Regions from separate parts of the Blautia sp. MB18-30 genome, predicted to be linked through region 1. Evidence: riboswitches for the same ligand, from Rfam matches in the RefSeq annotation. Region 1 holds a riboswitch; each other region holds the start of a gene.

The links. Region 1 has a riboswitch for cobalamin ahead of NCY57_RS01925 (ABC transporter permease). Riboswitches for the same ligand answer to the same signal wherever they lie in the genome.
Region 2: linked by a shared signal. The riboswitch ahead of NCY57_RS06475 (sirohydrochlorin cobaltochelatase) and the one ahead of NCY57_RS01925 (ABC transporter permease) in region 1 are both predicted to bind cobalamin.
Region 3: linked by a shared signal. The riboswitch ahead of NCY57_RS06410 (cysteine-rich small domain-containing protein) and the one ahead of NCY57_RS01925 (ABC transporter permease) in region 1 are both predicted to bind cobalamin.

Annotation. Positions count from the first base shown of each region.
Region 1 covers NZ_JAMOYY010000003.1:32,860-43,087, reverse strand. Annotated here, with positions in the region: gene NCY57_RS01970 (GyrI-like domain-containing protein) at 1-461, shown strand, start outside; gene NCY57_RS01965 (TfoX/Sxy family protein) at 497-817, shown strand; gene NCY57_RS01960 (helix-turn-helix transcriptional regulator) at 856-1,839, shown strand; gene NCY57_RS01955 (PDDEXK nuclease domain-containing protein) at 1,871-2,989, shown strand; partial or broken gene NCY57_RS01950 (methionine--tRNA ligase subunit beta) at 3,037-3,156, shown strand; gene NCY57_RS01945 (GntR family transcriptional regulator) at 3,324-3,698, shown strand; gene NCY57_RS01940 (ABC transporter ATP-binding protein) at 3,701-4,549, shown strand; gene NCY57_RS01935 (ABC-2 transporter permease) at 4,546-5,220, shown strand; gene NCY57_RS01930 (MATE family efflux transporter) at 5,376-6,734, shown strand; cobalamin riboswitch at 6,882-7,055, shown strand; gene NCY57_RS01925 (ABC transporter permease) at 7,193-8,122, shown strand; gene nikC (nickel transporter permease) at 8,138-9,001, shown strand; gene NCY57_RS01915 (ABC transporter ATP-binding protein) at 8,982-9,773, shown strand; gene NCY57_RS01910 (oligopeptide/dipeptide ABC transporter ATP-binding protein) at 9,783-10,228, shown strand, end outside.
Region 2 covers NZ_JAMOYY010000010.1:35,429-45,656, reverse strand. Annotated here, with positions in the region: gene NCY57_RS06485 (DNA internalization-related competence protein ComEC/Rec2) at 1-1,950, shown strand, start outside; gene NCY57_RS06480 (NAD(P)/FAD-dependent oxidoreductase) at 2,040-3,419, shown strand; cobalamin riboswitch at 3,739-3,913, shown strand; gene NCY57_RS06475 (sirohydrochlorin cobaltochelatase) at 4,076-5,368, shown strand; gene NCY57_RS06470 (hypothetical protein) at 5,490-6,389, shown strand; gene NCY57_RS06465 (ABC transporter substrate-binding protein) at 6,386-7,531, shown strand; gene NCY57_RS06460 (FecCD family ABC transporter permease) at 7,628-8,647, shown strand; gene NCY57_RS06455 (ABC transporter ATP-binding protein) at 8,651-9,754, shown strand; gene NCY57_RS06450 (DUF1002 domain-containing protein) at 10,000-10,228, shown strand, end outside.
Region 3 covers NZ_JAMOYY010000010.1:22,973-33,200, forward strand. Annotated here, with positions in the region: gene NCY57_RS06400 (glycyl radical protein) at 1-745, opposite strand, end outside; gene NCY57_RS06405 (phosphatase) at 1,100-1,816, shown strand; gene NCY57_RS06410 (cysteine-rich small domain-containing protein) at 1,923-2,210, opposite strand; cobalamin riboswitch at 2,479-2,648, opposite strand; gene NCY57_RS06415 (C40 family peptidase) at 2,880-4,340, opposite strand; gene NCY57_RS06420 (N-acetylmuramoyl-L-alanine amidase family protein) at 4,624-6,114, opposite strand; gene NCY57_RS06425 (diaminopimelate dehydrogenase) at 6,388-7,374, opposite strand; gene NCY57_RS06430 (J domain-containing protein) at 7,568-8,215, opposite strand; gene NCY57_RS06435 (DUF5685 family protein) at 8,209-9,057, opposite strand; gene NCY57_RS06440 (hypothetical protein) at 9,059-9,472, opposite strand; gene NCY57_RS06445 (class I SAM-dependent rRNA methyltransferase) at 9,547-10,228, opposite strand, start outside.

The sequences.
Region 1 (10,228 bases):
CTCTCAAGATGAGCTATAAGACGGATTACAAAATAGAAGGATTTTTTGAATATGTTGTACCGCCGCTTGAGGGCTTTTGGTGGCAGGACAATGTTGAAAGTATAGATTATACTGATAAATCAGCTTTCAACTGGATTTCTGTTATTCGTCTGCCTGATTTTATTACAAAGAAAGATTTTGATTGGGCGGTGGAAACTGCTTCAAAAAAGAAAAAGATGGATTGCTCTGGTGCAGAGTTCTTGAGTATTGACGAAGGTTTGTGCGTACAGATAATGCATATAGGAGCTTTTGATGATGAACCTGCAACTGTGGCAATGATGGATAAATATCTTGAAGAAAACGGTTATGTAAATGATTTTACTGATGAGCGACGCCATCACGAAATTTATTTATCAGACCCAAGAAAAGTTGCACCGGAGAAATGCAAAACGGTAATAAGACACCCGATAAAGAAAGCATAAATTGAGTAAAATGAAATTAGGTCAGAGGACAACTAATGGCATCAAGTAAAGAATATTTGGAATTTGTATTAGAGCAGTTGGCAGAATTGGACGAGATTACTTACCGTGCGATGATGGGCGAATATATTATTTATTATCGTGGTAAAATTGTCGGCGGAATTTATGATGACAGATTACTTGTAAAACCGATAAAATCAGCAATTTCATATATGCCGACAGCTACTTATGAATTGCCGTATGATGGGGCAAGGGAAATGCTGCTTGTAGAAGATGTGGATAATAAGAAATTTTTAACAGGACTATTTAATGCAATGTACGATGAATTGCCAGCACCTAAGATTAAAAAGAAAAAGTAGACAGATACTATTGATGGAGCGATAGGTATATAAAAATTATGGAAACAAAGCCAAGGATTTTATATTTACAAAAGATTTTACTGGAAAGAACCGATGAAGAAAATCCTCTTTCCACAACACAGTTAATCAATATATTGAATGATGAGTACGGAATATCTGCACATAGAACTACAGTCACAAAAGACATTGCAGCACTTCAGGAGTTTGGGATGGACATTGTTACTATCCATTCTACTCAGAGCAAATACTTTGTAGCCAGTCGTAAGTTTGAATTGCCGGAACTGAAACTGCTGATAGATGCAGTAGAGTCATCGAAGTTCATTACAAAGAAGAAAAGCGAAACCCTGATTGAGAAGATACATACGATGACCAGTCCGGGACAGGTGGCAAAGCTGAAACGTAATAACTATGTGGTCAATCGAATTAAGCCGGATAATGAGCAGATATATTATATCATCGACGCTATAAATGATGCCATCAATGCAGGTAAGCAGATTTCTTTCCAGTATTATGATTATACCGGATTAAAGAAAAAGGTTCTGAAGAACAAGGGCGAAGTGTATAAGCTCAGTCCGTATAAACTTCTCTGGTGTGGGGACTATTATTATGTTCTCGGATATTCAGAGAAGAAAAGCAAGGTTATCAATTTCAGGGTAGACCGTATTGCTTCCAAGCCGGAGATATTGGATAAAGACATTATTCCTATGCCTGATGATTTTGATATTGAGAATTACACAAAGGAAGTGTTCTTTATGTTCTCAGGCGAGAAAGTTCTTGTGGATTTACGGTGTGATAACAGTCTGATGAAAACAATGGTTGACCGCTTCGGAGAGGATGTGACAACCCTTGCGTATGATATGACGTCTTTCAGAGTACAGACCGAAGTATCAGCTAGTCCCACCTTTTTCGGTTGGGTGTTTGGCTTTAATGGCAAGGTACAGATACTTGCACCGGAAAGTGTGAAGGAACAGTACAGACAGATGATTGCAAAAGCTGATGAGGATATGCAGGAAAGCGAATAATTTGAAAATGAAATCCAAAGGAGCAATGGCTATGGAGAATAAATTGGAAAAAATCGGTCAAAATAATTTTATGGATAATTTTGTTAAAACCGATGACATTTTAAAAGATATGTGTGGGATTATCGAGTCCTCACAAAAAGCAGCATATCGGGCGGTCAATACAACGCTTATACAGAGAAATTGGCTTCTTGGTTATAGAATCGCAAGTGAAGAATTGCAGGGCGAGGATAGGGCAAAATATGGAGCTGAAATTATAAAAAAGTTAGCAAAAGAATTATCGGCTGAATATGGAAAAGGTTATACAAAGTCGAATCTATATAGCTTTTATTCTTTCTATAAGACCTATCCTGAAATTTTCCAGACATCGTCTGGAAAATCTGTTGGGTTACTGTCTTGGTCGCATTATGCAACATTATTACAGGTTAAAGAGAAGGCAGCTCGCGACTGGTATGAGAAAGAAGCCGCAAAACAGACTTGGAGTGTCCGTACTTTGCAGAGGAATATTTCTTCTCAGTATTATTACCGTATGCTCAAAACTCAGAAAAAAGAGCTTGTAGAAAGTGAAATGAAGGAACTGACTGCACCGTATCAGAATGATAAGTTGGAGTTTATCAAGAATCCGGTAGTTGCGGAGTTTTTAGGCTTTTCGCAGAATACAGATTTTACAGAGAGTGACCTTGAGAAAAGTATTCTTTCCAATTTGCAGAAATTTTTGATGGAGCTTGGAAAGGGATATGCTTTTGTGGCAAGGCAGCAGCATATCCATACGGAGAAACAGGACTATTATATCGACCTTGTGTTTTACAATTACATACTGAAATGCTTTGTCCTCATCGACCTGAAAACAGAAAAGATAACACATCAAGATGTAGGACAGATGGATATGTATATCCGTATGTATGATGAATTGAAACGTAGTGAGGGCGATAACCCAACAATCGGTATTGTTCTTTGTTCCGATACAGATGATGATATTGCCCGTTATTCTGTTATGCATGGCAATGAACAATTATTTGCTTCCAAGTACAAATTATACCTGCCGACAAAAGAAGAACTGAAAGCGGAGATTGAAACTCAAAAGGCAATGTTTTATCTTCAGCAGCAGGATAATGAAGACAGAAACAAAAACTATACTTTTAACATTGAATGAGTTAAAAAGAAATAAAATAAGAGTATTTGATCAGAATGAATTTCTTCATGATGGGAATCGATTCCGAGGGTATGCTGATCTCAGCAGTACCTGAGGAAGATGGTCATGAAGGACTGAACCTTCTGATGGTAGATGACAGAATCCCGGCAGGTGCAAAGCTGTACTAAAATTAGATATAAAACAAGAGCACTTCTCAGAGTTAATAATCAGAAAACCGAGAGGTGCTTTTTTCGTGCTAAAAAATATATCCCGGCAGTCAACTACTGCAAAACAGTATATAACAGTTGACAACAGTATTACACTGTTATATACTGTTTACAACAGGAGGGAACATATGAAGATTATAATCAATAATACATCGATGGTACCAATTTATGAGCAGATCATGGAGCAGATCAAGGCGCAGATCATCTCCGGAGAGTTAAAAGAAAATGATATATTGCCGTCCGTGAGAACAATGGCAAAGGAACTGAAGATCAGTGCACTTACTGTGAAGAAAGCATATGACAATCTGGAAGCAGAGGGCATGACAGTCACAGTTCATGGGAAAGGAACGTATGTAGCGGCTTCGAATACACAGCTGATGGAAGAAGAGCGCAGGAAAGAGGTTGAGGCGGATCTGGAAGCAGCAATTCAGAAGGGAAGGCGCTGCGGAATGAAGGAGGAAGAGATCCGTTCGTTGTTTGAACTCATCATGGAGGATGAATGATTATGTTGGAGATCAAAGGAGTAAAGAAAAGCTACGGTGAATTTCAGTTAGACTGTTCGTTAAATGTAGAAAAAGGAAGAATCACCGGTCTGGTTGGAGAGAACGGAGCCGGTAAGAGTACTTTGTTCAAGGCAGTGCTCGGACTCATTTCTTATGATGCCGGTGAGATAAAGATCCTGGGAAAAATACCGGAAGAGTTAAGTGAAAAAGAGAAAGAAGAGCTGGGAGTTGTCCTGGCAGAAACCGGATTCAGTGGATACTTGAAAGGGAAAGATGTTGAGGCAGTCCTTGCCAAATTGTATCCAAAGTTTGAAGCAGAAAAATTTCATCAGATGTGTGAAGAATATCAGATTCCGTTGGATAAATTTATAAAAGAGTACTCAACAGGAATGAAAGCAAAGCTGAATCTGATCATTGCATTGACACATCAGGCAGAATTCCTGATGCTGGATGAGCCGACAGCAGGGCTTGATGTCGGAGCGAGAGAAAGGATGCTGGATATTTTAAGAGAGTATATGGAAGAAGAGCCGGAGAGAAGTATCCTGATCAGTTCACATATTTCTTCGGACTTAGAACATCTGTGTGATGACATTTATGTGATACATAAAGGAAAGATCATACTTCATGAAGCGATGGATACGATTCTTGAAAAATATGCAGTGTTGAAGGTCAGTGAGGAACAATATCAGGCAGTGGATAAAAGGTATCTTTTGAAAGAGAAAAAAGAGTTTTTTGGAGTTGCCTGTCTGACGAACGAGAAGCAGTATTATATAGAAAATTATCCGGAAATCGTAGTAGAGAGCGGATCACTCGATCAGGTGATCCTGATGTTGACAGGGGGCGAAAGATGATGAAAGGAATCAGAGGGCTTTTGGAAAAGGATTTTCGATTGTTTTTTCGACAGGGTGGTAATCTTTTTTTGGTGTTAGTGTTTGTAGCATTGTTTTTTATACTTACAGGAAAAACGGCAGCTGCTTTCATTGCAATGTATATCCCATCTGTTCTGGCGATATATTCAGGTAATACGATCAGTTATGATGAAAATGGCCATGGTTACACATATTTATTTTCTTTACCTGTAAATAAAAAAATATATGTCAGAGAAAAATATATTTTTTCCTTTATCATGACAGCATGTGGATGGTGCATTGGAATGATCTGTGCAGGAATTATGGTACTCATAAATCCTGAAGAGGTGTTTGATCTGGAAATGCTGGCAATGGAGTTGATCACATTTTTTGTGTTTCAGGCAATTGCGGGAATTATGATCGCGATCAGGATAAGGTTCGAAGGAGAGAAAGGGCGAATTGTGCTGCCAATTGCAATTTTAATTATTTTTGCGATTTGTTATACAATTAGATCTTTTGTGAAGACTAACTTGGGATTAAAAGAAAGTATTCTGCATATGATAGGGGGAATCGGGGATTTTGAAATCGGGATTGCCCTCATTGTGCTAAGTCTGCTTATATGGTTTGCTTCGTATAAGTATAGTATGAGCGCCATGAAGAAGAAAGAGTTTTAAGATAGGCGTGGCAAAAATGATCCATTAAAAATAATGATTATAAAGATGTAATAGCTACCAAAAATATGAGAAAAACTTTGTGAAAAAATAGGCTTGTGTTTCGTAAGAGTCCCTTGTAAAATAGCGGACAAGGATGAAAAGAAAAGGAGATTCTTATGGGAACTAATGAAAAAGATATGACTGCCGGATCTCCCGGAAAACTGATCATAACTTTTGCCATACCAATGATGCTTGGAAATATTTTTCAGCAGTTTTATACAATGGCAGACACCATGATCGTCGGACAAGTGGTAGGAGTTGAAGCACTGGCGGCAGTAGGTGCCGGAGATTGGCTGGTATGGCTGGTGTTGGGGATCATGACAGGTATCACACAGGGTTTTTCTATTCTTGTATCTCAGTATTATGGAGCAAGGGAAAAGGAAAATCTGAAATGTGCAGTAGCGAAAAGCTATATCATGACAGCATTACTGTCTGTGGTCGTACTCGCAGTAAGTGAAGGTACAGTTTATCATGTTCTTTTATTTTTACAGACACCGGATAATGTCATTGATCTGACAATGCTATATTTGCGGCTGATCTTTGCAGGAATCCCGATCATAGCTGCTTATAATATATTTGCAGCGATCCTTCGGGCACTTGGAAACAGCAGATCACCGTTGATCGCAATGACAGTGGCGGCAGTGATCAATGTGGGACTGGATCTGTTGTTTGTGGCGGTTTTTGGCTGGGGTATAGCCGGAGCAGCAGTGGCGACCGTTATCGCACAGGGATTTTCAGCCTTGTACTGTTTGATCGTATTACGTAAAATCCCGGATATCCGCCTGGAAAAGAAGGACTTTTACAGGCAGCCCTCTATGAGCCTGCGGCTTTTGGAACTGGCGGTTCCTCTTGCGATACAGAATGTGATCATCTCCGTGGGAGGACTTGTGGTACAGTATGTGATCAATGGATTTGGTTTTCTGTTTGTGGCGGGATTTACGGCATCGAACAAGCTGTATGGGGTTTTGGAGATGGCTGCCGTTTCATATGGATATGCTATTACAACCTATGTAGGCCAGAATCTTGGTGCAAAAAAATACCAGAGGATTCGAAAAGGCGTGCGCAGCGGCACTTATATGGCAGTGCTCACTTCGGCTTTCATTTCCGGCATGATGGTACTGTTTGGACGTAATGTACTGTCCCTGTTTGTATCCGGTGAACCGGATCAGACCCGACAGGTATTGGATATAGCATATAAGTATTTGTTTATCATGGCTGTCTTTTTGTGGGTGCTGTATCTGCTGTATGTGTATCGTTCCGCTATCCAGGGCCTGGGTAATACTTTGATTCCGCTTGCCAGCGGCATTGCAGAATTTATAATGCGTGTCAGTGTTGCGCTGCTGCTGCCAAAACTGATCGGTGAAGATGGAATATACTATGCAGAGATCTGTGCATGGAGCAGTGCAGCTGTTTTATTATTCGTAAGTTATATGATCATTATACGGAAATATAAAGAAGTCACCGTTCATACATAATGTTATTTACTTAAGGGATCTATAATAATACAGGCAGAAAATATACGGGTTTCACTATGAAATGTTCAGATATTTTATATTTGACAAAAAACTATTTATATAAAAAGAAAAGTATGATATTATAATACTTATTCATTGCAACTATGAAAATTGAATAGTCAGAAGGGTGTACAAAGTACTTAATAAGGAATCTGGTGAAATGCCAGAACAGCCACCGCTACTGTGACAGGGACGAAAACCAAAATATCACTGGAGAGATCCGGGAAGATGGTAAGTAGGAAGAACTGGAGTCAGGAGACTTGCCTTTTTGACAGAAGAATTCTGATTCGGATGGGATACAGAAGGAATAAGCTCTGCCTGAGGTGGAGGTTTGTTTTTTGTGCTGATATGATGCTGGATCATATCAGCTTTTTTTATTTTAAAAACAATAAACAGATAAAAAATGAGGAGAGATGAAGATGGGAAAAGTAATTGCAAAGCGTTTTATATTTATGATTCCGGTAGTGCTGGCGGTTACATTTATTATTTTTATGCTGAGTTTTATATCGGCAGGTGATGCTGCCAGAGTGCTGGCGGAGAAAAAATATGAGCATCCGTCACCGGAGCAGGTAGAAGAAGTACGGCATGAGGAAGGACTGGATCAGCCGGTGCTGGTACAATACGGGAAATGGCTGGATCAGGCACTTCATGGCGATTTTGGAAAATCATATTCTACCAGAAAACCGGCTTTTGAGGAATTAAAAAGATATTTTCCACAGACATTTAAACTGGCAGTTACTTCGTTTTTATTGTTGATGATCGTATCAGTCCCTCTTGGAATTTTGTCGGCAATTTATGAAAACAGAGTTCTGGATAAAGTCATTCGCATTTTGTCGTCCCTCAGTGTATCTATGCCGTCTTTCTGGATCGGTCTGATGCTGCTCTATATATTTGGAGTAAAGCTAAAAGTGATTTCCGTGATCGGAGGAGATGCCGGAGGCATCCCGATTCTTGCGGCATTTGCCATGGATATCAGTTTCTTTGGAATTATGACGAGATTGATCCGTACCAATATGATACAGGTGCTGAAGCAGGATTACATACGTGCCAGCAGAGCTAAGGGATTGTCATCTGTAAATGTAATTTTGCGTCATGGTCTGAAAAATATCCTGATTCCTGTGCTTACACGTCTGGTATCAATTGTGATCGGTTTTTTCTGTGGCTCAGCTGTGATAGAAAGTATTTTTTCAATTCAGGGAATCGGAAATCTGGCATTGAAATCCGTGATCTCAAAAGACACTCCGGTGCTGCAATGTTTTATCTTTATTCTGGCTGTTGGCATTGTAGTATTAAATTTTCTTGTGGATATCGCCTATTCTGCGATTGACCGGCGAATCCAGTTAAAGTAAAGGAGAGATCATAGAATGGGAAGCAGAAGAAAGCAGAAAACAGAAAAAAGCATGATCCAGAATCTGTACTGGAAACAGGTATTCCGGTCACCGAAAACAAAAATAGGATTGATGGTGGTCATAATTTTTGCATTGGCAGCTATTTTTGCACCTGTACTGGCGCCGCATGATCCACTGCTTGTGGATGTTTCGATAAAATTAAAGAATCCGTCGGCGGCATATCCTTTAGGTACTGATCAGCTGGGACGATGTATTTTATCAAGACTTCTCTGGGGCAGCCGGTATTCACTGAGCTATAGCTTTACGGTGCTTCTGATCACCGTATGTGTCGGGGTGCCGATCGGACTGTTTGCCGGATATGTAGGTGGAAAAATCGATTCCATAATTATGAGGATCATTGATGTATTTATGGCTATGCCGGTCTTTATTGTGGCACTTGCCATTGCAGGAACCGTAGGAGCCAGCGGCGCTCATCTGATCCTGTCCTTATCGGTCGTATCCTGGGCAGAATATGCAAGGCTTGCCCGAGCATTGACACTTCAGGAAAAAAATAAAAATTATATGACCGCACTAAAAGCCGGCGGCTGCGGCCACGCAAGGATCATATTTAGGCATGTATTGAGAAATATCCTGCCATCTGTAATCGCACTGGCAACAATGGAAATCGGTTCGATCATTCTGTCAATTGCCGGTTTTTCCTTTATCGGCCTTGGTGTGCAGGCACCGACACCGGAATGGGGGATCATGCTCAGTGACAGTAGAAGTTATATTCAGACTTATCCAAGACTGATGTTTTATCCGGGCATACTGATCATGATCATTGTTCTGGCATTTAATTATCTGGGGGAGGGAATACAGAATGGAACAGCCCAAAAATGATGTTCTAAAGGTAAAAAGACTACATGTGGAGTTTCAGACTTCTCACGGAATGGTTCATGCAGTAAAAGATGTCAGCCTGGAAGTAAAACGCGGAAGGATCCATGCTCTGGTGGGAGAAAGCGGAAGCGGCAAGTCAGTTACCTCTCTGACGATCATGAATCTGCTTGCAGGAAATGGAAAGGTGATATCCGGAGATGTGACACTGAACGAAAAGAGTCTTCTGAAGTTATCAGGAAAAGAAAAACGACAGTTATACGGAGACAGGATCGGAATGATCTTTCAGGATCCGACCGCTGCTCTCGATCCGCTCTTTACAGTTGAACAACTGCTTCTGGAAGGACTGAGAAAACATCGCAGAATGAGCAAAAAACAGGCAAGGGAAGCAGCGTTGGAAAGTCTGCGGATGATGAATCTGCGTGATCCGGAAGAACTGATGAAGAAAAAACCTTACGAATTGTCTGGTGGTATGTGCCAACGTGTTATGATCGCCATTGCCATGTCCATGAAACCGGATTATCTGATCGCAGATGAGCCGACGACAGCCTTGGATGTAACCGTACAGAAGCAGATCCTGGAAGAAATCTATCAGCTATCCAGGAAAGAAAATCTGGGCGTGTTATTTATTACGCATGATCTGGGTGTGGTGGCAGAGATCGCAGATGATGTTTCGATCATGAAAGACGGCGAAATAGTGGAAAACGGAACGGTTGAAGAGATCTTTTATCATCCGCAGCATTCATATACAAAAAAACTGTTGGATGCAGTTTTATAGGGGAAAAGTATGAGTACGTTACTAAAGACAGAACATTTAAAAAAATATTATGGCAAGAAAAAAATTGTGAAGGCAGTGGATGATGTAAGTCTGGAAATCCATGCAGGATCATCCATGGCCCTGATCGGTGAAAGTGGAAGTGGTAAAACTACATTCGGAAAGCTGATCGCCGGCCTGGAGAAACCTACAGATGGAAAATTCTGGTTTCAGGGACAGGAAATGCAGGATTTGTCTGAAAAGCAGTTTCGTCCATATCGCAAGAATCTTCAGATGGTCTTTCAAAGCAGCAGCGGGGTATTTGATCCCGGTTATACCATTGGAGAAAATATTCTGGAAATTTTGAAATTACATGAAAAACTGCAAGAGGGTGAGTATGAAGAGCGAGTAAAGGAGGCTTTGATCCAGACGGGGCTTGATCCGGATATCCGCAACCGTTATGTTGGACAGATTTCAGG
Region 2 (10,228 bases), on a different contig from region 1:
GGCCCTGCGAATCCTGGGGGCTTTGACAGCCGGCAGTATTATGCCTGTCGTCATATTTATTATTTTATGAAGAACGCTGTGCTCCAAAAGAAAACAGCAGTGTATTCCGGCTACAGGCAGCTCCTTTTGGAGATAAAAGAAAGCTGCAGGCAGATTCTGAAGGAAGCAGCAGGAAAAGATGCGCCTGTTTTTTGTGCCATGACGCTTGGAGACAAACAGGAGCTGGATCCGGAAATACAGATGCGCTATCAGCTGGCCGGGATCATACATATCCTTGCCATCAGCGGGCTCCATATCAGTATTCTGGGAATGGGACTTTATAACCTTCTGAAGAAGATGGGACTGGGAATCTGGCCTGCCGGGATTTTTTCTCTGGGAGTGATGCTGCAGTATGGGATCATGACCGGAGGGAGTGTTTCCACCATGCGGGCAGTAACTATGTTTTTGATCGCCATGGGAGCCAGGATCACCGGACGGATCTATGACATGATGAGTGCTCTTTCCGTAACTGCCATGATGATCCTTGTGGAATCTCCGGCCTATCTCCTGGACAGTGGATTTCTTCTGTCCTTTGGCTGTGTTCTGGGAATGGGGATCGCTGCGGAAAAGCTCTGTGCTCTTGCAGGAGCGGAGAAAAAATGGACAAAGGCACTGGTAAGTCCTGTAGCTCTTCAGCTTGTAACGCTGCCGGTGATGCTGAAATTTTTCGGAGAAATCTCTATTGCCGGATTTATCCTGAATCTGCTGGTGCTTCCAAGCGTGGGTTTGGTACTGACTGGAGGAATGGCGGCGCTGCTACTGGGGATTTTCAGTATTCCTGCGGCAAAACTGGTAATCCTGCCGGCAAGGGTACTGCTGCTTTTTTATGAATATCTCTGCAGTCTGGCAGGAAGATCAGGATGGAGTACCTGGATCGGAGGGGAGCCGGAAATATGGCAGATTCTGGTATATTATGGCTTTTTGATCACAGTTCTGTTTATGGGGCAGTATATAAAAGAACAGCTCCGGAAGAAAAAAGCAGTCAGTGAGGAAACGGAGTTATCAGAGGAGCGGGCGGAAGCAGGTTGCCGGAAGCTACATGCTATCCGGATAACAGCCGGTATTTTTCTGGCAGTCGGAATCCTGATACTGGGATATCATCCAACAGGAAGTCTGAAGGTGATCTGCCTGGATGTAGGACAAGGTGACGGTATCCTTGTGGAGACTCCGGAGGATCACCATTTTCTGATCGACGGAGGAAGCAGCAGCCAGTCGGAGCTTGGAAGATACTGCCTTTTGCCGGCATTGAAAAGTCAGGGGATTTCCTGGCTGGATGGGATTTTTATTTCCCATACAGATCAGGATCACATCAACGGTGTGAAGGAGCTTCTGGAATATATGGGAAAAGGTCTTACAACCATCCGGGCCGGATATCTGATCCTGCCTGCCTGGGCGGAAAGACCAGATGCGTGGAGGGAGCTTGCAGAGGTAGCAAAAACAGCCGGAGTTAAGGTCATGACAGCAGGAAAAGGGGATGAGCTGCCTTGCGGCAAAGTATCTTTTTCTGTTCTGTGGCCGGAGAAAGATGCCACAGGAAAAGATGTGAATGAGGAAGCTATGGTGATGGAGTTGTCTTTTGGAGATTTTCAGATGCTTTTTACCGGAGATATCGGTGCAGATACGGAGAAAAAGCTTCTGGCAGCCGGGGGGCTTGAGGATGTTGACTGTCTGAAGGTGGGACATCACGGTTCCCGTTATTCTACCACAGAAGCATTTCTTGAGAAAATAAAGCCGGAAGTGGCGATCATTTCCTGTTCGCTCACTAACACCTACGGACATCCGTCACCGGAAACCGTAGAGCGGCTTAAAGCGGCCGGAAGTCAGGTGGAATACACCATGAAAAACGGTGCTATTACCGTGGAAACAGATGGAAAAAAGCTTAAGATCGGAAGGTTCCGAAAAAACAGGTGACTTTTGAACACACTTGTTGTAGAATAGACAGGGTTTATGCAAAAACAAAGTACTGAAAATGTGCAATACAAGATAAGGAGTTTTTATTTATGAAATATGATGTACTGATCGTAGGAGCAGGTCCCGGTGGAATCTTTGCGGCCTATGAACTGATGAATAATGATCCGGAGAAAAAGATCGCGGTTTTTGAAGCTGGTCATCCTCTGGAAAAAAGAAAATGTCCCATCGACGGAAAGAAAGTAAAATCCTGTATCCACTGCAAAACCTGTGCGATCATGAAGGGATTTGGCGGTGCAGGCGCTTTCTCCGACGGAAAATATAATATCACCAATCAGTTTGGCGGAACTCTGTACCAGCATATCGGCAAGGATACAGCCACAGAGCTGATGGAATATGTAGATAAACTGAACCTGATGCATGGCGGTGAGGGAACCAAACTTTATTCTACCACAAACAGCGAGATCCGTAAGCTCTGCCTTCAGAACGGCCTGCATCTTTTGGATGCATCAGTCCGCCATCTGGGAACAGATATCAACTATGTGGTGCTTCAGAACCTCTATGAAAAAATGAAAGACCATGTGGACTTCTATTTTGACGCATCTGTTGACAAAGTAGAAAAAACTGAAGACGGTTATGCAGTTTTTGTAGGAGATGAGCGTTACGAGGGAACTTACTGTATCATCTCCGCAGGACGAAGCGGAAGTAAATGGATGGAGACGGTATGTACAGAGCTTAAGATCCCGACTCTTTCCAACCGTGTGGACATTGGAGTCCGTGTGGAGCTTCCGGCAGAGGTTTTCAGCCGTCTGACAGATGAGCTTTATGAGAGCAAGATCGTTTACAGAACTGAGAAGTTTGAGGATATGGTCCGTACCTTCTGCATGAACCCGCGAGGTGTTGTCGTGAATGAAAATACCAACGGTATCATCACAGTAAACGGTCACAGCTACGAAGATCCGGCAAAGCATACCAACAATACAAACTTTGCCCTTCTGGTATCCAAGCATTTCTCAGAGCCGTTCCATGACAGCAACGGATACGGTGAGAGCATTGCAAGACTTTCCAATATGCTTGGCGGTGGTGTTATGGTACAGCGGTTTGGAGATCTGATCCGCGGAAGACGAAGCACAAAAGCCCGTATTGAGGAAAGTTTCGTAACACCTACACTTTCTGCGACACCGGGAGATTTAAGTCTTGTTATGCCGAAACGTATCCTGGATGGCATCATCGAGATGATCTATGCTCTGGATAAGATCGCACCGGGAACCGCAGATGATGATACTTTGCTTTATGGCGTTGAGGTTAAATTCTACAACATGGAGGTCGAGATCGACGAAAATCTGGAAACCTGCCACAAGGGTCTCTTTGTTATCGGAGACTGTAGCGGCGTGACCCATTCTCTGTCCCATGCATCTGCCAGCGGAATCTACGTAGCCAGATACCTGGAGCAGGAGTATTTTAACAGATAAACTGCAGAGCAGTTTATCTGTTATGAGCAAGTAGCGAAGCGGATTGCGAATATCCAGTGTAAGACAGTCCTTTTCTGATATCAGGGTGATGACAGAAAGGGGCTGTTTTTTATGCAGGATATGCATGAATATTGGAGAAAGTATTCTGATAATAACTGACAGATACAGGGAGAAAACCGGTTACTGTTCACTGGTAATATTTCGTGAGGTGTTTTTTGTGAGCGAAGATCACAGAAAACCGTGAATCGTCTGACATCAATCTTGACAAATTTGTGAGTTTGTGGTAAAAGTTAGATAACCAGGTAAAAGAAAATATGTGCAAATGTTATAATGATAAGGTTGCATCCAGTCGGATGTGCAAAAGAGAATCCGGTGAGAATCCGGAACGATACCGTCACTGTGAAAGGGGAGCTGCTTTTATAACCACTGGGAGACCGGGAAGGGAAAGCAGCGTGGAACCAAGTCAGGAGAACTGCCTTATTGTGAGATCCAGGGATTCGCGGTTTACGAATCGGTATTCTCCATAACAATACAGAACTTCTTTTTATGTATTTGTATTGCGCAGAGAATCATGTGTGAGCAGGCGGCCGCAGAGAGCTGCTGCTTTTTTGTACATATCAGTATTCTGGAAATACATGAAAAGAGGACAATGAGAAATGAAAAGAAAAACAATGTTAGCTCTGATGCTCGCAGTTTCCATGACATGCTCTATGGGTGCGGCTACAACAGCAATGGCAGCAGAGGATTCTGCTACAGAAGAGAACGCTGAGGCAGCTGATACCACAGAGGCTTCTGATGCAGATCAGGAAGCAGCAGATAATGTAGCAGCTCTGATCGACAAGATCTATGTACAGGAAAGAAACGACACAACAGATGAGGACTGCAAGGCAGCCAAAGAAGCATGGGATGCTCTGACAGATGCTCAGAAAGAACTGGTAGAGGGTGAGAATGCAGATCCGGATTATTTCGGACGTGACACAGGAGATGCTTCCAAGGACGATCCGCGTAACCAGGATGAGATCGGTGAGAATGAACTTCTTGTTGTAAGCTTTGGTACTTCCTTCAATGACAGCCGTGCAGAGGATGTCAAGGGAATCGAGGATGCTCTTGCAGAAGCTTATCCGGACTGGTCTGTAAGAAGAGCATTTACAGCACAGATCATCATCAACCATGTAGAGGCAAGAGATGATGAAGTGATCGATAACATGCAGCAGGCTCTTGACCGTGCAGTAGAGAATGGTGTTAAGAATCTGGTTGTACAGCCTACCCATCTGATGCATGGTGCTGAGTACGATGAGATGACAGAAGCGATCAATGGCTATAAAGATAAATTCGAGTCTGTAGCTATCGCAGAGCCAATGCTCGGTGAGGTTGGAGACGATGCAACTGTGATCAATGATGACAAGAAAGCCGTTGCTCAGGCGATCACAGATACGGCTTGCAAAGAGGCCGGATTTGACAGCATGGATGCAGCAGCTGAGGCTGGCACAGCATTCGTATTCATGGGACATGGAACATCTCATACAGCTAACGTTACATACGATCAGATGCAGACACAGATGGAAAACCTTGGATTGAAGAACGCATTCATCGGTACTGTAGAGGGTAAGCCGGAAGATACAGCCTGCGACAAGGTTATCGAGAAGGTAAAAGAAGCAGGATACAAGAACGTTGTTCTTCGTCCGCTGATGGTTGTTGCCGGAGACCATGCAAATAACGATATGGCCGGTGATGAGGAGGATTCCTGGAAGAGCCAGTTTGTAGCATCCGGAAACTTCGATAAGGTTGACTGCCAGATCGAGGGTCTTGGAAGAATCGAAGCAGTTGAGAAGCTTTATGTAGAGCATACAAAGGCAGCCATCGATTCTCTGGGAAGCACTGAGGAGTCCGCAGATTCTGATGCAGCAGCAGATACAGAGGCTGATTCTGCTGAGGAGTCCGCAGAATAATAAATATAAAAATATCTGAGTGAGTTCAGATACCTATAAGAAATCAATGTAACTGCCCGGAAAGATCAGGAAGACTGTTTTCCGGGCAGATTGCTGTATCTATGGAAGGGAGAAGATTATCATGAAAAAACGCTATGTAAACTTAATTCTTGCAATGGCAAGTGCATCAGTCCTGGTGCTGGGCTCTGTGCCTGCGATGGCAAAAACAGATGAAACAAAAACAGAGTCCGGTGAGGAAGCAGAAGCTTCCGAAGAAAAGGATACAGATGCAGCCAAAGCAGATACCCTGGAAGATGGCGTTTATACAGCAGAGTTTGGTACAGACAGCAGCATGTTTCATGTAAATGAGGCCAATGACAAAAAAGGAGAGCTCACGGTCAAAGATGGCAAAATGACCATCCACGTAAGTCTGGTTTCCAAGAAGATCGTTAACCTGTTTGCGGGAACTGCCGAGGATGCCCAGAAGGACGGAGCAGAGATCATTGAGCCGACCACAGATACAGTGAAGTACAGCGATGGTTATACAGAGGAGGTTTACGGATTTGATATCCCGGTACCGGCCATTGGTGAGGAATTTAACGTGGCGCTCCTGGGAGAAAAAGGCAAATGGTACGACCATAAAGTCAGCGTAAAGAATCCTGTAAAAACCTCTGACGACAAAAAATCCGAAGGGAAAAAACCGGAAGAGCTGAAGCTGGAGGACGGAACCTATGAGACGGATGTAACCCTTACAGGCGGAACAGGAAGAGCATCTGTAGAATCTCCAGCTAAAGTAGAGATCAAGGACAAAGAAGCTACGGCAACCATCATCTGGAGCAGTCCGAATTATGATTACATGATCGTGGACGGCGAAAAATATGAGCCGGTGAACAAAGACGGAAACTCCACATTTGAGATCCCGGTCACAGTCTTTGACGCAGAAATGGAAGTGACTGCAGATACTGTAGCCATGAGTACTCCTCACGAGATTGAGTATACCCTGAATTTTGATTCTTCGAGCATGAAAAAGGAAGAAAAATGAAAAAAATAATTTCATACATATTTCTGACGCTGACCCTGATCCTGGGGTGTGCTTTTGCAGTGCAGGCAGCAGAGACAGAACATAAGCCTGCGGATATTCCAGGCCTTACCTTTGACCACAGTATGGATCTTTCCTACGCAAAGGAATTTAATGTGGATTACTACAACGATGGCTATGCGCTGCTCACCATTGATCAGGAAGGACAGTTTCTTGTAGTTCCCGAAGGCAAGAAAGCACCGGAGGGGCTGGATCCTGACATTGCGGTTCTGCAGCAGCCCATAAACAATATCTATCTGGTAGCAACCTCGGCCATGGATCTTTTCCGCGCTATCGACGGGATTGACAGCATCAAGCTTTCCGGAACCAAGGAAGACGGATGGTATATCCAGGAAGCAAAGGACGCCATGGAACAGAAAAAGATGATTTATGCCGGCAAGTACAGTGCTCCGGATTACGAGCTGATCCTGAACGAGGGCTGTGACCTTGCCATTGAATCCACCATGATCCATCACAATCCGGAGGTACAGGAGAAGCTGGAGCAGTTCGGGATCCCTGTAATGGTAGAGCGTTCCAGCTATGAGAGTCATCCTCTTGGAAGGACCGAGTGGATGAAGCTTTACGCAGTTCTTCTGGGAAAAGAAGATGTAGCAGAAAAGGTTTTCAAAGAGCAGACGGACAAGCTGGATAAGGTTCTCACAGCAGATAAAACAGACAAGACCGTAGCGTTCTTTTATATCAACTCCGTAGGTGCGGTAAATATAAGAAAAAGTGGCGACTATGTTTCGGAAATGATCTCTCTCGCAGGAGGAAATTATGTTCCGGAGGATACGGGAGTAAATGACAATGCTCTTTCCACCATGAATATGCAGATGGAAGAGTTTTATGCCAAGGCGAAGGATGCAGACTATATCATCTATAACAGTACGATTGACGGGGAACTTAAGACCATTGATGAGCTTCTTTCCAAAAGTAAGCTTCTTGCAGATTTCAAGGCAGTGAAGAACGGAAATGTCTGGTGCACAGGCAAAAATCTCTTCCAGGAAACCACCGGACTTGGAACCATGATTGAGGATATCCACACCATGCTGACTACAGACGATGATTCTCTGGATGAGCTGACCTATATGCATAAACTAAAATAAATTCCAGTGTTCGCTTTAACTCCTTTGCCGGTTTCCACCTGTGAGCAGGAAACGAAAGGACAGGATAACAAAACAGAAGAGGAGTGTACCAGAAAAATGAATGACAGAAAACGCGCAGTCCGATACGGGATCTCTTTTGTGATCCTTGCGGTACTTTTGATCTTTTTATTTATATGGAATGTAAATTCAGGAAGTATCCACCTCTCTGTGAAGGAGATCCTGAATATCATATTCCGGCATCAGGGAGATGAAACTTCTTATAATATCGTCTGGGAGATCCGTCTTCCCAGGATACTGGCAGTTATCATCCTTGGCGGAGCACTTTCTGTTTCCGGATTTTTGCTGCAGACCTTTTTTAACAATCCTATCGCGGGACCCTTTGTACTGGGAATCTCTTCCGGTGCCAAGCTGATCGTGGCGCTTCTGATGATCTTTTTTTTAAGCAGATCGGTGTCCATCGGTTCCGGTGCCATGATCCTGGCTGCTTTTGCAGGCTCAATGATCTCCATGGGCTTTGTGCTCCTTGTGGCAAAAAAAGTCCACAATATGTCCATGCTGGTCATCAGTGGTGTTATGATCGGCTATATCTGTTCGGCCATCACAGACTTTGTGGTGACCTTTGCAGATGATTCCAACATAGTCAATCTTCACAATTGGTCATTGGGAAGCTTTTCCGGTATGACCTGGGGAAATGTGCAGACTATGGCTGTTGTGGTACTTCTTACTATGGTGATCGTATTTTTTATGTCAAAACCGATCAGCGCCTATCAGCTGGGGGAGACTTACGCGCAGAATATGGGAGTTAATATCAAGGCTTTCCGGATACTTCTGATCCTGCTTTCCAGTATTCTTTCTGCCTGTGTGACCGCTTTTGCAGGGCCGATCTCCTTCGTGGGGATCGCTGTGCCTCATATTGCAAAAAGTCTCCTGAAGACTGCCAAACCCCTGCTTGTGATCCCGGCCTGTTTTCTGGGCGGTGCAGTGTTCTGCCTGTTCTGTGACCTGATCGCAAGAACTGTATTTGCACCGACGGAGCTGAGCATCAGTTCTGTGACAGCAGTTTTCGGAGCACCGGTAGTTATCTATATCATGATTCGCAGACAGCAGAGGATATAAACGATGAAATCATATTTTTTTTATACAGATCAGCTGACCGTAGGCTATGATGGAAAACCGCTGATCAAAGAGATCAATATTCAGCTGAATAAAGGAGAGATCCTGACACTGATCGGTCCCAACGGTGCCGGAAAATCTACTATTTTGAAGAGTATCACAAGACAGCTTTCCCTGATCAGCGGAACGGTATATCTGGAACAGGAACAGATGAGCCGGATGACCAACAGGGAAGTGTCAAAAAAACTGGCTGTAGTACTTACCGAGCGCATGCGACCGGAGCTTATGACCTGTGAGGATGTGGTATCCACCGGACGATATCCCTATACCGGAACTCTCGGGATCCTTTCCGCAGAGGACAAGGAAAAAGTTAAAAGTGCCATGGAGATGGTTCACGCCTGGGATCTGAAGGATCGGGATTTTACAGCCATCAGTGACGGACAGAGACAGCGTATCCTTCTGGCACGCGCCATCTGCCAGGAACCGGAGATCATTATCCTGGATGAACCGACCTCCTTCCTGGATATCCGGCATAAGCTGGAGCTTCTTGCCATTTTGAAGAAGATGGTATTGGAAAAACAGATGACGGTGATCATGTCCCTTCATGAGCTGGATCTTGCCCAGAAGATTTCTGACCAGGTGATCTGTGTTCATGGAGATCACATTGAGAAATATGGTGCACCGGAGGAAATCTTTACTTCCGATTATATTCGGAAGCTTTATGGCATCACCCGTGGAAGCTATAATGCAGAATTCGGCTGCGTGGAAATGGAACCTCCGGCCGGAAAACCGGAGGTGTTTGTGATCGGAGGAAATGGAAGCGGGATTCCGGTATATCGGAAGCTGCAGCGACAGGGGATTCCTTTTGTGACCGGAGTTCTCCATACCAATGATGCGGATTATCAGGTGGCAAAAGAACTGGCTGCAAAAGTGATCACGGAGAAGCCTTTTGAATGCATTTCGGAGTCTGCCTTTGAAGAAGCACTGGAGTTCCTGGGAAAATGTGAAAAAGTGTACTGTCCGCTGAAGGATTTTGGTATCATGAATGAAAAAAACCGGGAATTGTTGAAAAAAGCAAAAGAAACCGGAAAATTAAACCAGATCAGATAAGTTCTCTGGGAAAATGAGAAAAGCAATAAAACGCTGTCAGAAATGAGTAATATAATTTCCGGCAGCGTTTTTTATATAATATAAATTACAAATATTTCAGCAGCTGTGTTATAATATGACAAGAACGACAGATCGTGAAGCGCTCGCATTCGTGGAGATGTAAGTAACGAAGAGGAATGTCCGCTTTACACCGCAAAAGTTAAGTAGATACAATCGATCCGAAAAAATATATGGAGGGAAGATCAATGAAAAAAAGAAACATGATCGCAGCTCTGCTCTGCAGTGCATGCCTTGTGGCAGGAAGTGTAAATCCCGTATTTGCAGATGCCTCGAAGGTAGTAACACTTGGAGCAGATCTTACGGATGCCCAGAAGCAGACAATGATGAAATATTTTAATGTAAGTTCCGATCAGGTGCAGGTGATGACCATTACAAATGAGGATGAGCATAAACACCTGGATAATATCGCACCAC
Region 3 (10,228 bases), on a different contig from region 1:
ATGCGATCTGAAGGAGTTCCTGTTTTCTGGTCGGATCCTGACACTGATATGCCATCTGCTCTGCGAGCTCGGCATAACGATGTGCATAGTCAATAACTGCCTGACAGCTCATGATAACTGCTTCCAGGAAACGGGATTTCTTTGCGTAATCACCATCTCCTACATTACACTCATCCAGTTCCTTCTGAGCTTTGGCAATGATCCCTTCATAACCGATCGCCAGAACTTCTTCATATTTAACGGTTACGTGTCCTACACCATTGTAGAAATAGTTTCCAGGTGTAAAAATATTGTGGTCAATGGCAAGAATCGCTTCCGGTGCCATGTAGGATGTTGCAAGCTCACTGGTAGTCTTGCCTTTCCAGTATTTATGTACCTCACGGAGCTCCGCCTTGGTTTCCTCCGCAATATAAAATGGATCGGCTGTTCTGGTAGCCACTGTATCCAGCTCATCCTCCAGCCACTGGAAAGAATACTCCGGAAACGTCTGACATCCTCTCGGCGCCAAAGTGCTGCTTCCAACGATCAGCTCCTCATCACGGATGATGATCGGAATGTTGTGCAGGATGTGGGCAAATGCCTTGGCTCTGCGGGTGATGATCGGCTCGTCTTCTGTTGCTTTGTAAGACTCTGTGATCAGTTTTGCTCTGGCAGATTCGATCACCGGCATCTTTGCATAAAGATTATCTACAAGATGTGTGATCCTGTCTGTTTTCGGAACATCTGCTATATGAAATTTCTCCATGATTCTCCTTTCTCATAACCGGTTGTTTCTGATGATCTGTCTGCCTCTACGCTTCCAGAACCGCTCCTGTCCGGCTATGTGCTCATGTAGTTTTATTATACCTTACCCCTACTTCGATGTCAACGAAATCCAACATGTGTTTCTAGCTGTTTTTGTGGTTTTTATCGGTTGCGCCCTGTTGATTTTATTTGTTTTTTGTATTTTTATGTTTTTCTCTATTGACTTTGTTTTTCTGCTCTGCCATACTTGGATTTATATAGGAATTCCTTTGTTTTTCAGAAAAAATTTATGCAAAGTGGACATTCGTATTCCGCTCTGTCACATGTTCTCAAACAGTAAAAGAGGTGTATTTTTATGTATCTTTCTGATATGCATACCCACTCCATCGCCAGTGGTCACGGCACGGAATGTACCATCACCAACATGGCACGCGCAGCTGCCGAGAAAGGTCTCCGGCTTCTCGGGATCACTGATCACGGTCCCGGCACTCTGGCAGCCGGAACTTCCTCCTATTTCCGCAGCCTTACCTATTCTCCCAAAAAACATTTCGGTGTAGAATTACTCTACGGAATTGAACTGAATATCCTTGACCGCAGCGGAACGGTAGATTTAGATCAGGAATTATTATGTAAACTTGATTACGCCATTGCCAGCATGCATGCCTGGAATTACCGCTGCGGTACCAGAGCCGAAAACACAGAAGCTTTTATCAATGTAATGAAAAACCCCTGTGTAAAGATCCTCGGACATAGTGATAACACTCATTACCCGGTTAATTATGATGCGCTTGCAAGGGCTGCCAGGGAAACCGGCACGATCTTTGAGATCAACGAAGCTTCTCTTGCACCTTATGGCTATCGTGGCGACACAAGAGAAAACTGTTTCGAGATCCTTCGATGTTGCCGCAAATATGATCTGCCGCTGCTTCTTTCCAGTGACAGCCATGGCCCGGAGCATATCGGAGATTTTACCTGTGCTGCTGAGTTTGTTCATCAGGCCATGTTTCCGGAACAGCTGATCCTCAACAACCAGATTCCCAGACTCAAGGTTTTTCTCCAAACCAGAGAATGATCTTCTGTATCTTTTCCGACAGATAACAGATATTGTCCCCCAAAACAAAACAGGCCAGTTCAAACACAGGAATATACATTTTCCTGTATCTGAACTGGCCTGTTTTTTATTTTTCCCGCTGCTTCCGTACAATTTCCGCAAGCTCGCTATATTTACCTGTAACATATCCAAAATTTTCTCTTCTGTGAGGAAGCTTGCATTCGGTGCAATCTTTGATCCCGCTTTCCGTAAAGCGGAAATTACCACCACATTTATCTCCCAGTGCATATAAAGGGCAATAGCAGAACAGACAATTAAAATTCTCCGGATTTGCTCCTTTATGGCACGGAAAATACTCACAGTTTTTGTGGCTGAAGTAAGAGTATTCTTTGCCTTCCCAGTATGGTTTCTCCATGGCTCTTTTCTCCTCTCCTGACATAACCACACATAATTTTTTCCTATAAAAAAAGAGGTAGCGATGCCACCCCGGGGTAGAAATATAATCCGTTCATGAGTGCGCGGAGGGAACGAATGTATCCGGAGTAGTATCGCCTGCCATTTAATCATGTATAATTCATATGAACAGGCGCATTCCATAAAAAAATGCCTACTCTCGTAAAAAAGTAGACAACGTCCCAGGGGTGCGGAGTCCCTGAAATGGTTGTTACACTTTACACGGAAGTTTAACCTCGCCATAACAAGCAGGTTTCCTGGCTCCGGGATCATGGCTCCTCTCTCCTTCTCATACATACGTACAATGGACTATGAGATTCGCTCCTCCGTTACAGTGACCGGATCGCTCAGGTTTCACACCTGATTCCCTTTTCTGTGGACTTCTGATAATCAATATATAACTGTCAGCTATCCTCAGCACTTGCTATGTTCAATATGGAATTATACTGACATCATAATAACATCCTGTTAATTATATGTCAATACTGTTTTTAAAATTTATACATTTTTGAGCATATTTTGTTGCTGTTCATTCCGTTCCATGGGTTTTCAATATTTTTCCTGCCGTCAAAAACAGCCCGACAAACTGCTGTCGGGCTGCTGTATTTTTATTTTCTGTTGTACGTTCTTATTATACAAGACGTCTTACAGATACAATTGTTCTGTATGTAGCATCATTGCTAATCTTGATCCCGTCCTGAGAGTTCGATGCATGAACGATCTGGCCATTACCCATGTAAATAGCCACGTGCCCGCCATAGCAGATCAGATCTCCCGGCTGTGCATCTGCGTAGGATACTTCTGTACCTGCATTCTGCTGCTCATAGGAGGTTCTCGGAAGGCTGACTCCGAAGTTCGCATAGACACTCTGTACAAATCCGGAGCAGTCTGCACCATTGGTAAGGCTTGTTCCGCCCCATACGTAAGGATTCCCCACAAACTGTGTAGCATAATTCACAACAGAAGATCCGGAACCACTGCTGTAAGAAGAACTGTCACTGGCTGAGGATGTGTCCTCTTCATTAGATGTGTCCTCTGCACTTTCTTCAGATGCATCTGTGCTGTTATCGTAATCTGCGTCTGCATTATCCTCTGTATTCTCAGTATCCTCGGACGCATCATCATTCTCACCATTGTCTGCATCTTCATCCACAGCCTCGGTGTCATCTTCAGCAGTATCCTCATCTGCATTCTCGATCACGTCGCCGTCCTCATCGTACTGTCCGTCTTCGCTCTCGTCCGCCTCATCCTGCTGTGCTTCCTGCTCTGCCTGGCGTCTTGCTTCCTCTTCTGCCTCAGCCTGCGCTCTCGCTGCTGCTTCAGCCTCGGCCTGACGTCTTGCCTCTTCCTCTGCTGCAATACGCTCAGCCTCTAATCTCTGAAGCTCTGCAGTCTGCTCTGCAAGAAGGTTGGCATAATCTGTAGCCTGCTGCTGTGCGTAGGCAATCTCATTATCATAATCTGCGGATGTGGCACGCTTCTCATCCAGCTGTGCCTGCAGGTTCTGGGACTCTGCCTCATATTCCTGCTTCATTCCCTCCAGCTCTGCCTTCTCCTGTGTGTACTGTGCCTCCAGGTTTGCCACCTGCTGGATCGTATTGGAATATTTTTCAAGACTCTTACGGTCCTGCTCATAAGTTTTCTGTGTGTACTCTGCTCTTGTAAGAAGGTCAGACAGGTTCTCTGCATTCAGCATCATCTGGAACCATGCATCGTCTCCACCCTTCTCATAGAGATACTGGATACGTTTCTTCATTGCCTCATACTGTTTCTGCTTGGCATTTTTGGCCTTCTCAAGGTTGGTCTGTGTAGATGCAATGTCGGCTTCCTTATTGGAGATATCTCCCTCCAGTGTCTGGATCGAAACCATCACGTTTACAAGATTGGCATCAAGAGTTGAAATCTCGCCTTCAATCTGTGACTTCTGTGAGGAAAGCTCATCCAATCTGGAATAAGTCGCATTCAGCTGTTCGTTGGTCGCATCCATCTCCTGCTGAAGCGCTGCCTCATCTTCTCTTGTTGCGCTTACGCTGACTACCTGTGCTCCGCTGATGATGAGCGCCAGTGTCAGACATAATATCCTTTTCTTCATGACTGTTCACCCTCGCAATCTGATTCTAATTTAATACAGCGGATCTGACCATCCGCTTCGTTGGTTTTCTTTGTAATACTTTTGCAATATCTTGTTTCAATCTTTTTATATATTAACACAGTGTTATTTGGATTGCAAGGATTTTCTATTAATTAGTTTAAAACTTTGTAACATTTATTAATGATTTTGACATTAAAAAAGGAGAACCCGGGTTATCTCAGGTTCTCCTCTCACGTTTCTTATTGCTATTTGTTACATACAAATTTCTTTCAGCACATCCTGATCAGAACAGATCTGCAAGGATCTGATTGGCTGTCTTGTTCAGATATCCGTTGGGATCGGAAAGAGTGCTTCTGTTCCATCTGAAGTATGCACCGTTTCGGATATAGTTACCACTGGATTCATGATAGTCATATTTGCTGGCTCCAGGATACCTAGACATATAAGTTTCTGCCAGCTTGATCGCCTGGCTTCCGTAAGTTCCGCTTGGTGTCGGTGTTCCGGAAATCTGTACGCCGGCATTCGGTGTACAGTGGAGGATCACAACACTCTTATCGGAACACTGTCCGAGAACGATCCAAGTATGTCCGCTGTTGTATCCGATATCTCCCGGATAAAGCTTCCAGTTTGAGCTTGCCAGCTGAGACTGGGAAACAACGGTACCCATTCCCTTGCCGGAATACAAAGATCCAAGATTTCCGGAAACATCCGTGTACATAGGTCCACCGGATCTGCTCTGCATGATCTGATATACAGACCATCCTACAAAGCCGGAGCAGTCAAGGCCCTTCTGTTCTGTAGCTTCACTGAGATCCATATAATATCTGTAATTATAGGAGCTGGAATTGCTGTCATACCACTGTTTCCATTTTGGACTGATGCCCTTTCTGGTCGCATCTGACCAGTTGTGGCCGCCGCCCCATACGTAAAGAGTCTTTCCTACCGGAAGTAATGCATTGGCAAGGAAATTCTTGATGGTCCTGGAGCTTGTAACTGTAGTAGTGCTTGGATTGGTATCCAGGACACCGTTGCTGCCAAATGTATACTTCTTGCCATCGATCGTCTTCGTTCCCGTAGCCATGACACCGGTTGACGGATCGAAATAATATTTATATCCTTTTTTGGAATTTGTGACCCAACCGGTAGCCATCACGCCGCTCTTGCTGTAAAAATAATAGGTATCGCTGCCGATCTTCTTGAAGCCCTTATACATAGCTCCCGTGTTTGGATCAAAATAACGCTTCTGCTGTTTCTTATTCGTTGCCCAGCCCTTTGCCATAAAGCATTTGCTGGTAAAATATCTGGTCACATTCTTCTTGTCTGTAAGGAATACACTTCTGGCTGCAGCACCACTGCCTCTGTAAAAATAATATTTCTTATTACTGATCGTGGCCCATTTCGTTGTCATATATCCGCTGGTGGGATTAAAATAGCGGGTATTGTTCTTACTGTCTGTAAGCCAGCCTGTTGCCATATAGCCCTTGGCACCGTTGACATTATAAAAATATCGTTTGCCCTTGGAATCCTTAGCCCAACGCTTCATCTGCACGCCTGTGGATTTATTAAAAAAATATTTCTTCCCGTTCAGTGTAAGCCAGCCTTTTACCTTCTGGCCGTTCCGATAATAATAGGACTTTCCTTTTTCTGTCTTAAAGCCGTTTTTGGTCGCAGCCTGTACATCTGTTGCCGTTGTATGTACAGTTGCTCCGGCTGCAAAGAACATCAGAACAAAAAAAAGTCCCCAGAGTTTCCATTTTCTGCTTAATTTTCGCATACATACCTTCCTTTGATAGATAGATCATTGATATTTACTATTTCTTAAGTCCGACTGATCGTAAACGTTACAATTTTGTTACAATTTTACGTCCATATTATATAACATTCTTTACGGTCCGTCAACTCTTTCCTTTTCTTTCAGAAAAATCATCATCCAGGTATTACCAATGTTGATTTTATGCAGAAAAAAGCCCCGAAACATCAGAAATATTCACCGATGCTCCGGGGATATGATCCTTTATGCAGTTTTGCTCCTGTCTGTTACGGATCCTTACAGAAATTTTTTGCGAAGCTCTGCCCCATCAAGGGCACTTAAATATGCAGGTGCAACATCAAATACTGTCTTGCATCCCTTCTGTCCTTCCTGGTTCATGCGGTATGCAGCTCTTGCATAGGCAACGATCACAGAAGATGTGAACTCAGGATTGGAATCCAGCTTCAGGCTGTACTCGATCACATGGCTGTTCTCATTGTTCCAGCCTGTTTTTCCGCTGCGGATCACAAAACCGCCGTGTGGGATACCGCTGTGGTCACGATTCAGCTCTTCCTGGGAAATGAAATGTACCGTTGTATCATACTCGTCAAAGTAGTTCGGCATGGTCTTGATCTCTTCCTCGATGCGTGCAAGATCAGCACCTTCCTCAGCAACTACGAAGCACTCTCTTGTATGTTTCTGGCGTGTAGTAAGCTCCGGATTTTCTCCGTTTCTTACTGCCTCAAGTGCAGCTTCTACCGGAATGGTGTACTGCTTTGCATCCTTTACGCCTTTGATGCGGCGGACTGCATCAGAATGTCCCTGGCTGACACCCTTGCCCCAGAATGTGTAGTCGTTTCCATTTGTAAGGATCGCATTTGCATACATACGGTTCAGAGAAAACATTCCTGGATCCCAGCCTACGGAAATGATTCCTACATGTCCACTCTCTGCTGCTGCCTTGTCAACATTTGCAAAATGCTCCGGGATTTTCTTATGTGTATCAAAGCTGTCCACAACATTGAAATATTTTACATACTCCGGTGTCTGAACAGGAAGATCTGTCGCACTTCCTCCACAGATGATCAGGACATCGATCTCATCCTTCAGCTTCTCCGCATCTTTTACAGAATAAACCTTTGCGGTCTCTGTAAGGATCTTTACAGTCTCTGGATCACGTCTGGTAAATACTGCAACCAGCTCTGTATCCGGATTATGCTTGATGGCGCACTCCACGCCGCGTCCCAGGTTTCCGTAACCTAAAATACCAATTCTTATACTCATAACGATTTCCTCCTCTTTTCTCTGCAGTGCAGCATTTCCCGGACAGCACTGTGAATTTCTGTCAGAAAAAGCCTTCTGCGATCTATATCGCAAAACGGATCTGCAGGATCCGCCTTACAAACATATGGATATGCTGCCTTATGATATCCCCGATCTCAGTTTCAGGACATCGATGACAGACCTTTTTCCTGCATCAGCAGCAGAAAAAGCCGCCCGGCCAGCACATGAAACAGGCCATGGTCCTGCAGCAGGCATCACACATATCCCCTTCTGCAGTCGGCATTCCCCCAAAGGGATCCTGCCGCTGCTGATACCAGCCGCCACCGCCTTCCATTCTCTGGAGCAGCATACGGTACTGCATATTATCCGGTTCCTGACGGACTGCTTCACGGATCTGATCCAGAGCTGTTACATTATTTCCCATTCCCATATTTGCCATAGCAGCCAGGTAATACCATTCCCCATTTTTCTGACCAAGAGAATCCAGTACATTCATAGCTTCCTGAAAATGACCGCTCTGCACATAATTGGCGGCCGCCCTTCTGCGCATACTTTCCTCATCCTGATAGGCACTGGAACCGGCATTTCCGTAATTTCCAAAACCACCGTAATTTCCGTAGCCGCCATAGCCATTCTGGGAACTACTTCCGTACTCACGCTCTTTCATGATCTGCTCGTAAGCCTGCTGCACTTCTTTGAATTTTTCTTCGGCCTGATCCTTATTCGGATTATTGATATTGGCATCCGGGTGATACTTTCGGCTCAGCTTCCGGTATGCCTTTTTTATTTCATCATCAGATGCGTTTCTGGGAACTCCCAGCACGCTGTATGGATCTAACATTTTTTCTCTTTCTCCCGTTCTTCCCTGCGCTTCTGTCCGATCGCCGCAAAGCGGCACCAGACGCCGGAATATAAAATATTTCGAAGGATATCTCCGTATCGGAGGATCGGCAGCTTTTCAAATTCTCTGCAGCATTCTGCAAGCATCATCATAAGAAGCCGACGTACCTCTTCCTCGAACCCTTCTATCTTATATTTTTCAAGGAAAGGATTGTAATTTCCGTTTTCTGCATCTTTTTCCACATCGTCATAAGCATCCAGGATGTAGATAAATTTTCCGAGATAAAATCCCAGACGGCGCAGGGACGATTCCCAGACATCCTTACGGAAGGCCAGAATCTCTTCCATGATACGTCCGGAACACCCGGCTACACGGTCCACATCGGTTTCCCCCTGTTTTTCCAGGGAAGAAAGCTCCTCCAGCGCGTTTCGGATTCTTTGGATCTTCGCCGGATAAGCGGACATATGCATATTTCCGCAATTCTTCAGAATTCCTGCATATGCATAGCGCAGTGGTTTGTGTTCATCCTGCCAGTCATCCATACATTTGTAATAGGTAAGGATCACATTCATATCCGCACAGTACTCAGTTACTGTATTTTTGCGCACCGGCTGGGGCTTCAGCGGATGGACCACACACCTTGAGGTTCCCTTCTTCGTTGGCGGCTCATAAAGGCCGCTTAAAAGAAGGACCACAAATGTCATATCATAAGTCAGTGAGATCTGTCCCGGTATCCCGTATCTCTCCCGCAATTCTCTGCAGAGGCCGCAGTAAAAAGAACGGTACACATCAAAATCCTTGAATTTTATTTCCGGTTTATTAACGGTCACATATCCGAACATGTCAGCTCCTTTTTACGAATTTTGTGTGGCATTTCGGACATTCGATCTCGATCTTGCCCTTTCCCTTTGGAATACGTATCTTCTGTCCGCAGCCCGGACAGCTGTAGATGTGATGGGTCTTTCTCTGCTTCATCAGATCCTTTTCTTTATTAAAGCGAAAACGGAACTTTGACGTCATCTGAAGGAATTTCTGATTTTCGGCATAACGCTGCTGGATATTTCTGGAAAAAATACGTATATATGCATATACGATCGCTGCGACCCCGAGAATGTCAAGGGTGCTGCCGACAGTTCTGCTGAATATATTGGCAAACATTGCCAGAATGATCAGAACCAGTGCGACTCCCATGGTGAACCTAGAAAGATCATCCACTCCATAACGTCCCTGCATAAATTTATTGAATTTGTCTCTCATATGATCTGCATCTCCTTTTCACTGCCATACGGCACTGCCAAAAAATTTCCGTAAAAAAATCCGGATGGCAGTTCCTAACGGTCATTGCATACCTGGAAAATGTAGAATTTCAGATAATAGGACTCATCTGCTGACCAGAGGATCGGATGATCCGGTGCCTGTGTACGGTACTCTACCTGGCGCAGTCTCTTATGGACATTCTTCGCTGCCTGACCGATGGTCTGTGTAAACAGCTCATACGTCATAAAATGAGAGCAGGAACAGGTCGCCAGAAATCCGCCGTCCTTTACAAGACGCATTGCACGGAGATTGATCTCACGGTATCCCTTGATGGCATTTTTTACAGAGCTTCTGGATTTCGTAAATGCCGGAGGATCCAGTACCACAACATCAAATTTCTCTCCCTTCTCCTCAAGCTCGGGAAGAAGTTCAAAAACATCCTCACAGAGGAATTTCACTGTTCCGTCCAGGCCGTTCAGACTGGCGTTTCTTCTTGCCTGCAGGACTGCAGTTTCCGACGCATCCACACCAAGAACACTCTGTGCCCCTGCAATTCCCGCATTCAGTGCAAAAGAGCCGGTATGTGTAAAGCAGTCCAGAACCTTCGCCCCCTTGCAAAGCTTCTGGATAGCAAGACGGTTATATTTCTGATCCAGGAAAAATCCGGTCTTCTGCCCGTCCCTGATATCTACTTCATATTTCACACCGTTCTCTTCAATCTGAACAAGTGTCGGAAATTCTTCTCCGATAAATCCC